2 regions of the Alkaliphilus metalliredigens QYMF genome follow, and region 2 is predicted to be linked to the other one. Evidence: a T-box and tRNA genes for the amino acid it is inferred to sense, from the RefSeq annotation. Region 2 holds a T-box; the other holds one or more tRNA genes.
What was found. A T-box is a leader RNA that pairs with one kind of tRNA and senses whether it is charged. The one in region 2 lies ahead of asnS (asparagine--tRNA ligase), so its partner is inferred to be a tRNA-Asn.
Positions count from the first base shown of each region.

Region 1: it encodes a tRNA-Asn, which carries the amino acid that the T-box ahead of asnS (asparagine--tRNA ligase) is inferred to sense. The anticodon was not compared.

Region 1 is NC_009633.1:4,428,786-4,432,984, reverse strand. It holds rRNA gene AMET_RS21270 (23S ribosomal RNA) at 1-2,108, shown strand, start outside; rRNA gene rrf (5S ribosomal RNA) at 2,236-2,352, shown strand; tRNA gene AMET_RS21260 (tRNA-Asn) at 2,361-2,435, shown strand; tRNA gene AMET_RS21255 (tRNA-Leu) at 2,441-2,529, shown strand; tRNA gene AMET_RS21250 (tRNA-Met) at 2,545-2,620, shown strand; tRNA gene AMET_RS21245 (tRNA-Glu) at 2,627-2,701, shown strand; tRNA gene AMET_RS21240 (tRNA-Val) at 2,714-2,789, shown strand; tRNA gene AMET_RS21235 (tRNA-Asp) at 2,916-2,992, shown strand; tRNA gene AMET_RS21230 (tRNA-Thr) at 3,006-3,081, shown strand; tRNA gene AMET_RS21225 (tRNA-Tyr) at 3,094-3,178, shown strand; tRNA gene AMET_RS21220 (tRNA-Leu) at 3,316-3,398, shown strand; tRNA gene AMET_RS21215 (tRNA-Gly) at 3,426-3,500, shown strand; tRNA gene AMET_RS21210 (tRNA-Lys) at 3,505-3,580, shown strand; tRNA gene AMET_RS21205 (tRNA-Ile) at 3,586-3,662, shown strand; tRNA gene AMET_RS21200 (tRNA-Phe) at 3,672-3,747, shown strand; gene AMET_RS21195 (aspartate aminotransferase family protein) at 3,874-4,199, shown strand, end outside.
Region 2 is NC_009633.1:4,325,089-4,329,287, forward strand. It holds gene AMET_RS20695 (DNA polymerase IV) at 1-725, opposite strand, end outside; gene asnS (asparagine--tRNA ligase) at 798-2,189, opposite strand; T-box leader at 2,245-2,501, opposite strand; gene AMET_RS20705 (MFS transporter) at 2,625-3,902, opposite strand; gene AMET_RS20710 (MerR family transcriptional regulator) at 4,033-4,199, opposite strand, start outside.

The DNA of each region.
Region 1 (4,199 bases), 100 kb from region 2:
TCCAATCGAGCTCGGAGATAGCTGGTTCTCGCCGAAATAGCTTTAGGGCTAGCCTCAAGATTAGAGACACGGAGGTAGAGCACTGAATGGTCAAGGGGCCTTCACCGGTTACCGAAACCTATCAAACTCCGAATGCCGTCGTCTTATACTTGGGAGTCAGACTGCGAGTGATAAGATCCGTAGTCAAGAGGGAAAGAGCCCAGACCATCAGCTAAGGTCCCAAAGTATACGTTAAGTGGAAAAGGATGTGGAGTTGCACAGACAACCAGGATGTTGGCTTAGAAGCAGCCACTCATTTAAAGAGTGCGTAATAGCTCACTGGTCGAGTGATTCTGCGCCGAAAATGTCCGGGGCTCAAACGTATCACCGAAGCTATGGATCCGAAAGGATGGTAGGCGAGCGTTCTGTAAGGGTAGAAGCTGTACCGTAAGGAGCAGTGGACTTTACAGAAGAGAGAATGTTGGCATGAGTAACGAGAGGCAAGTGAGAATCTTGCCCGTCGAAAACCCAAGGTTTCCTGAGGAAGGTTCGTCCGCTCAGGGTTAGTCGGGACCTAAGCCGAGGCCGAAAGGCGTAGGCGATGGACAACAGGTTGAGATTCCTGTACCACTTTTAGTCGTTTGAGAAATGGGGGGACACAGTAGGATAAACCATGCGCACCGTTGGTTGTGTGCGTCTAAGCAAGTAGGGAGTTAGGATAGGCAAATCCGTTCTAACATATTCTGAGATGTGATGGGGAGCGAAATATAAGTAGCGAACTGGTTGATTCCACACTGTCGAGAAAAGCCTCTATCGAGACTATAAAGTGCCCGTACCGCAAACCGACACAGGTGGGTGAGGAGAGAATCCTAAGACGATCGGGAGAACTATTGTTAAGGAACTCGGCAAAATGACCCCGTAACTTCGGGAGAAGGGGTGCCGGATTTGGTGAAGGATTTACTCCATAAGCCTTATCCGGCCGCAGAGAATAGGCCCAAGCGACTGTTTACCAAAAACATAGGTCTCTGCTAAGTCGAAAGACGAAGTATAGGGGCTGACGCCTGCCCGGTGCTGGAAGGTTAAGGGGACGTGTTAGCGCAAGCGAAGCACTGAACTTAAGCCCCAGTAAACGGCGGCCGTAACTATAACGGTCCTAAGGTAGCGAAATTCCTTGTCGGGTAAGTTCCGACCCGCACGAAAGGCGTAACGATTTGGGCACTGTCTCAACAATAGACCCGGTGAAATTGTAATACCAGTGAAGATGCTGGTTACCCGCGACAGGACGGAAAGACCCCGTGGAGCTTTACTGTAGCCTGACATTGGATTTTGGTACTATATGTACAGGATAGGTGGGAGACTTTGAAACTAGGACGCCAGTCTTGGTGGAGTCGACCTTGGGATACCACTCTTGTAGTACTGAAATTCTAACCATAGACCGTGAAACCGGTCTTGGGACACTGTCAGGTGGGCAGTTTGACTGGGGCGGTCGCCTCCCAAAAAGTAACGGAGGCGCCCAAAGGTTCCCTCAGCACGGTCGGAAATCGTGCGTAGAGTGCAAAGGCAAAAGGGAGCTTGATTGCGAGACATACAGGTCGAGCAAGGACGAAAGTCGGGCTTAGTGATCCGGTGGTTCCGAGTGGAAGGGCCATCGCTCAACGGATAAAAGCTACCCCGGGGATAACAGGCTTATCTCCCCCAAGAGTCCACATCGACGGGGAGGTTTGGCACCTCGATGTCGGCTCATCACATCCTGGGGCTGTAGTAGGTCCCAAGGGTTGGGCTGTTCGCCCATTAAAGTGGTACGCGAGCTGGGTTCAGAACGTCGTGAGACAGTTCGGTCCCTATCCGTCGCGGGCGCAGGAAATTTGAGAGGAGCTGTCCTTAGTACGAGAGGACCGGGATGGACATACCTCTGGTGTACCAGTTGTTCTGCCAAGAGCATCGCTGGGTAGCTACGTATGGAAGGGATAAGTGCTGAAGGCATCTAAGCACGAAGCCCCCCTCAAGATAAGATTTCCCATCTCGAAAGAGAGTAAGACCCCAGGAAGACTACCTGGTTGATAGGTTGGAGGTGTAAGTGCAGTAATGTACTCAGCTGACCAATACTAATAGGTCGAGGACTTGACCAAAAGAAATATCCATAACATTGTGTAGTTTTGAGAGTGCATATCTCTCATTTAATTTGAGCACTTGAAATTTTAAAGTGATACTTTAAAATTGAGTGCGATATGAAGCGCTGCGATAGCAGTAGCGTAATTTCGTGACTATAGCGAAGGGGTCACACCTGTTCCCATCCCGAACACAGAAGTTAAGCCCTTCAGCGCTGATGGTACTTGGCGGGCAGCTGCCTGGGAGAGTAGGTCGTCGCGATATTTTATTGTTCCTGGGTAGCTCAATGGTGGAGCATTCGGCTGTTAACCGACAGGTTGGAGGTTCGAGTCCTCTCCCAGGAGCCATATATGCCGAAGTGGCGGAACTGGCAGACGCACAGGACTTAAAATCCTGCGGTCCTTCAAGATCGTACCGGTTCGATTCCGGTCTTCGGCACCATTTCTTTATTTACAACGCGGGGTGGAGCAACTGGTAGCTCGTCGGGCTCATAACCCGAAGGTCGTAGGTTCGAATCCTGCCCCCGCAACCATTACAAGGCCCCTTGGTCAAGCGGTCAAGACACCGCCCTTTCACGGCGGTAACAGGGGTTCGATTCCCCTAGGGGTCACCATTTTTATTCCCAGGGCGCATAGCTCAGCTGGGAGAGCACCTGCCTTACAAGCAGGGGGTCACAGGTTCGAGCCCTGTTGCGCCCACCATTTATAACCTATACTCGATTTACGTTTGTAGTAAATCGGTAGTAGGTTAAACGCAACATTCGCACCAAATTTGCACGACCAAAAGGGAGTGAACAAATTTGTGATGCGAGACTGCGAAAATAACGCGGCCTGGTAGTTCAGTTGGTTAGAATGCCAGCCTGTCACGCTGGAGGTCGAGGGTTCGAGTCCCTTCCAGGTCGCCATTTAAAATAATAAGCTGGTGTAGCTCAATTGGTAGAGCAGCTGATTTGTAATCAGCAGGTCGCGGGTTCGAATCCCATCACCAGCTCCATTTTCATAATCAGGAGGGGTTCCCGAGCGGCCAAAGGGGGCAGACTGTAAATCTGTTGTCAGCGACTTCGAAGGTTCGAATCCTTCTCCCTCCACCACTTAAATATAAGTAGATAACCCAAATCAATAATTTGGCATTAGTCACTTAGTTAGCTAAACATCAGCTAACATTTATGTGATATATTTTTATATTATCACTTAGCTGACAAAATATCGGTCAGCGTAATATTAAAATGCGGGTGTGGCGGAATTGGCAGACGCACTAGACTTAGGATCTAGCGGGCGACCGTGGGGGTTCAAGTCCCTCCACCCGCACCATTTTAAAACTAAATGAATAACAGATATGCGGAAGTGGCTCAGTGGTAGAGCATCGCCTTGCCAAGGCGAGGGTCGCGAGTTCAAATCTCGTCTTCCGCTCCATTTTGACCCATTAGCTCAGTCGGTAGAGCACCTGACTTTTAATCAGGGTGTCCCGCGTTCGAGTCGCGGATGGGTCACCATTTTAGGGCTCATAGCTCAGCTGGTTAGAGCGCACGCCTGATAAGCGTGAGGTCGGTGGTTCGAGTCCACTTGAGCCCACCAACTAAATAAGCCCAGATAGCTCAGTCGGTAGAGCAGGGGACTGAAAATCCCCGTGTCGGTGGTTCGATTCCGCCTCTGGGCACCAGGAAAAAGCAAGAGATTTTTAATCTCTTGCTTTTTTATTTTTTGTTATATAAAAGATAGGACGCAATGAAATGAGAATAGGAACTCCATAATATGGCAACCATTATACTAAAGCTTTTTAGAAGGGGTGGGTGTCATAAAAGATCAAATTCTCAGTGAAAAAAAGAAATACATAACAATTGAAAAAGCAATGGAACTTTCAAACTTGGAAACACAAGTAAAATATGAGCAATTCATTAATCCTCAACTATTAAAATTATTAAAGATATTAAGTTTTGACCGCGTGTTTGTGAAGGCTAAAGATACAAAGTTATGGGATGATCAAGGAAGAGAGTATATTGATTTTTTAGGCGCTTACGGCGCTTTAAATATAGGACATAATAATGAATTTGTTATCTCTAGTCTACAAAAGATTACAAATCTACCGAATTTATTGCAAACTGCACTGAACCC
Region 2 (4,199 bases):
CCAATGGATTTAATCTGTCGGTCTATTTCCACCATTCTTTGGTCAACTCCACGAATTCGATGGTAGATCTCCACTCCGGACTTGCCCAAAAGATCAATTAGATTTTGTTCTGACAGAGAGAGTAAATCTTCAATGGTCTCAATCCCGATCTGATTTAGCTTACTGCCAGATTTTCGCCCTATTCCAAACACTTTATGGACCGGAAGTGGTTTCAATATATCAGGAACCATCTCCTTTGTAATGATCTTAATCCCATCTGGTTTATTCCAGTCCGATGCCAATTTAGCTAAAAATTTATTATATGAAATCCCCACAGAAATTGTTAATCCTGTTTTCTGGTTCACTTGTTCTTTAATGTACTTTGCAATGTCATAGGTTTTTTCTTCACAATCCGATATATCTAGAAAGGCTTCGTCGATGGATAGGGGCTCTACTAGATCTGTCACTTCATAAAGGATATCGAAAACCTGCCTAGATACTTCCCTATATCGCTCGTGACGAACAGGCAAATAGATACCATGTGGACATCTCTGTTTTGCCATGAAAATAGGCATGGCAGAATGAATGCCAAACTTCCTTGCTTCATAGGAACATGTGCATACAATTCCGCGATTACTACTACCGCCCACAATGACCGCTTTCCCTTTCAATTCTGGCTGGTCCTGCTGCTCCACTGCAGCGAAAAATGCATCCATATCTACATGAATGATTCTATGATCCATCATGGCCACCCCCTACCCTCTTATTATACCCCAAAAAATCAAAACATAAAAACAGCCCCCAAAGCGGGGGCTATCCTAAAATTCTGCAGATTTTGGTGTTCTTGGATAGGAAATAACGTCACGAATATTAGCCATTCCTGTTAAATACATAATCGCTCTTTCAAAACCAAGTCCATATCCAGCATGTTTGACACCACCATATTTTCTTAGTTCTAAATACCACCAATACTCTTCTTCATCTAATCCCATTTGTTTCATTCGATCTGTTAATACATCTAATCTTTCTTCTCTTTGACTTCCACCGATAATTTCTCCTATCCCCGGCACTAACAAGTCCATAGCCGCAACAGTTTTATTATCATCATTCATTCTCATATAAAAAGCCTTAATATCCTTTGGATAGTCCATGACAAACACTGGCTTTTTAAATACTTTTTCTGTTAAGTATCGTTCATGTTCTGTTTGAAGGTCATGTCCCCATTCCACAGGATACTCAAATTCCTCTCCTGATTCTTGCAACATTTTGACAGCCTCTGTATAGGTTACCTTTCCAAATTCAGAATTCGCCACATGGTTTAATCTATCGATCAATCCTTTATCAACAAACTGATTGAAAAATTCAAGCTCTTCAGGTGCCTGTTCCATGACGTACCGAATCATATACTTTAACATATCCTCAGCTAATTCCATGTTGTCCTGAAGGTCTGCAAAGGCAATCTCAGGCTCGATCATCCAAAACTCTGATGCATGTCTAGCAGTATTGGAATTTTCTGCTCTAAATGTTGGTCCAAATGTATAAACCTTCTTGAAGGCTAATGCATAGGCCTCAGCAGCTAGTTGTCCACTGACTGTCAGGCTTGTTTCCTTCCCAAAGAAATCTTTCTTGAAGTCAACTTGTTGTTCTTCATCTAAAGGGATATTTTTAAAGTCTAGGGTTGAAACTCTAAACATTTCTCCTGCCCCTTCAGCATCACTGCCTGTCACAATAGGGGTATGGGTGTAAACAAAGCCCTTCTCTTGAAAGAATTGATGAATGGCAAAGGCTGCAATGGATCTTACTCTAAATACAGCCGAAAAGGCATTACTCCTTGGTCTTAAATGAGCAATTTGTCTTAAGTACTCAAATGTATGTCGTTTCTTCTGAAGTGGATAATCCTTGTGGGAGTGCGCTTCTAATTCTACATTTGTTGCCTTAATTTCAAAGGGCTGCTTTGCACCAGGTGTGATTTCTAATGTACCCTCTATTATGATGGCTGAACTAATAGTAAATTTACTTACGTCACTAAAGTTATGTAGATCTTCATCAAAGACGATCTGAATGTTTTTAAAAAATGTTCCATCATTCAATTCAATAAAACCAAAAGCCTTTGATGCACGTAATGTTCGAATCCAGCCTTCAACACGAATTGATTGACCTGCATATTGCTCGGTTTGACGATAAATTTCTTTAACTGATACTGTCTTCATCATTCTCCTCCTCTTGTGTACTTTATTAAACTACAAAAAGCCCTCCATCCCAAAACCTAGGGACGAAAGACTCTCATTTCGCGGTACCACCCTTATTGTCATCTACATGACCACTCATCAGCACAATCTTAGTTATGCTGCCCAATGAATAACGGTTTGGCTCCGGCTAAGTCTACTCTCATCATTCACAGTCTTAATGATTTCGATTAGCAACTCCGAGATGTTCTTCAATAAAGGCTTCATATCGGACTCTCACCATCACCGACTCGCTAAAACGTCCCCTATATCTACTCTTCTCTTCATCGTCTTTTAATTTCTAGTTCCATTTATTGATATTATAATCTTTTAAGCAAAAGATGTCAAAATTATTTAACTCTATTTTACCCGCAGCCTTTATATTTATTCTACACATAGGAATAAGAAATGAAGTTGAGTTTATATTTTTTTAATTTCTTCATTATTGGCAAAGAAGATTAGTCGAATCATCAGGATAATGCCACCGACTCCTGGGAGAAAATAAGTTGGTACATGGTCTACAATGAGACCCGAAATTAACAACCCTAGGGGAGCAATGGCAATGGCCATGGTACTGACTAAGCTCAATACCCTCCCCCTAATTTCATTAGGAATTTGTCTTTGAATAAGTACCATAAAAGGAATATCAATTAAGGCAACAATAAAGCCTATGAATCCCATAATGATGATATAGTAAATAAAGTAAGTCTGATTTGAATACCCGCTAAAGTAAGGTGTGACAGGAATTGCCACTGCTATAATCAACAAAACAAATAAGGTCATCAACAAAATCAATCGCTTATATAAGCTCTCTTTTTCAGGTAAAAAAGAAAGTAATATGGCCCCCAAAAGCATTCCTGCAGGCCATAGTCCATTAATGATGCCAAACTGTTCTGGAGACATTTGGAGAACATGATTTAATATATAGGGTAATGGAACCGTAATTGAAATTTGTAAAATAAAATTGATTAATATTGAAAAAGAAAGCACGTTGAACAGCATCTTGTTACTTCTAAAAAAGGTCCAGCCTTCTAACATTTCTTTCCACAACAATTTTCTTTCTTTTGGTAGTTGGCTGTGGTGAGACTGGTTATAGTCAAACTGTATAAAGTACTCTGAAACCCCTGATAAAACAAATGAAATTCCATTAATTAATAAAAACAACTTGATGTCTACCAATGCAAAAATAAGTCCACCTAGAAAAGGCCCACTAATGGCAGCGATGGAAGTAATACTCTGTCCCAAAGAGTTAATCCGCATTAGGTGCTTTGCATCAACTAGATTAGGCTTACTTGCTTCTAATGATACATCAAAGAACACATTACAGGTTGTCAGTAGGAATGAAAACAAAAATACATAACCCAATCTAATCCCGTTCACTGTACTCAATCCATAAAACAGGAGCATTAGTAGCCCACATATTAAGTCCATGCCTACCACAATCTTTTTACGATCAAAACGATCCGCAATGACTCCAGCAATAGGACCAAACAGTACCCTAGGGAGCATACCAAAAATCAAGGTACTGGCAAAAGAGAGCCCTGAACCCGTCATATTGAGAACATATAATCCAATGGCAAAGCTGTAGATCTGTGTCCCAAATAAAGATGCAAACTTTCCTGCTATAAATAAGACTAAATTTCGCTTTCCAATTGTATCTTTTTTATTTAAACTCATTGCACTTATTCCTGGATTCATGTGATTTCCCTCCAATAAACTTATGATTGTTTTGTTAACTTCATTTTATATTAGGGGGTTTTCACAAGGTCAATGACCTTATTCTCTCTTTTTCACTAAAAAATCAGTAAAGATGGGGTTGACGCCACCTTTACTGATCCTTTTTTCCGTAATACACAAATTCATAAATTTTATTCCCATTGACAAAGGGTTCATACTTTTCCTCCGTATCAACAAAGCCTAGTTGTTTAGTCTCTAATTGCTTAAAATCAGAGTTTTGCAGTAAATTTTGTATCGTTTCTTCTTTATAAAACTTTC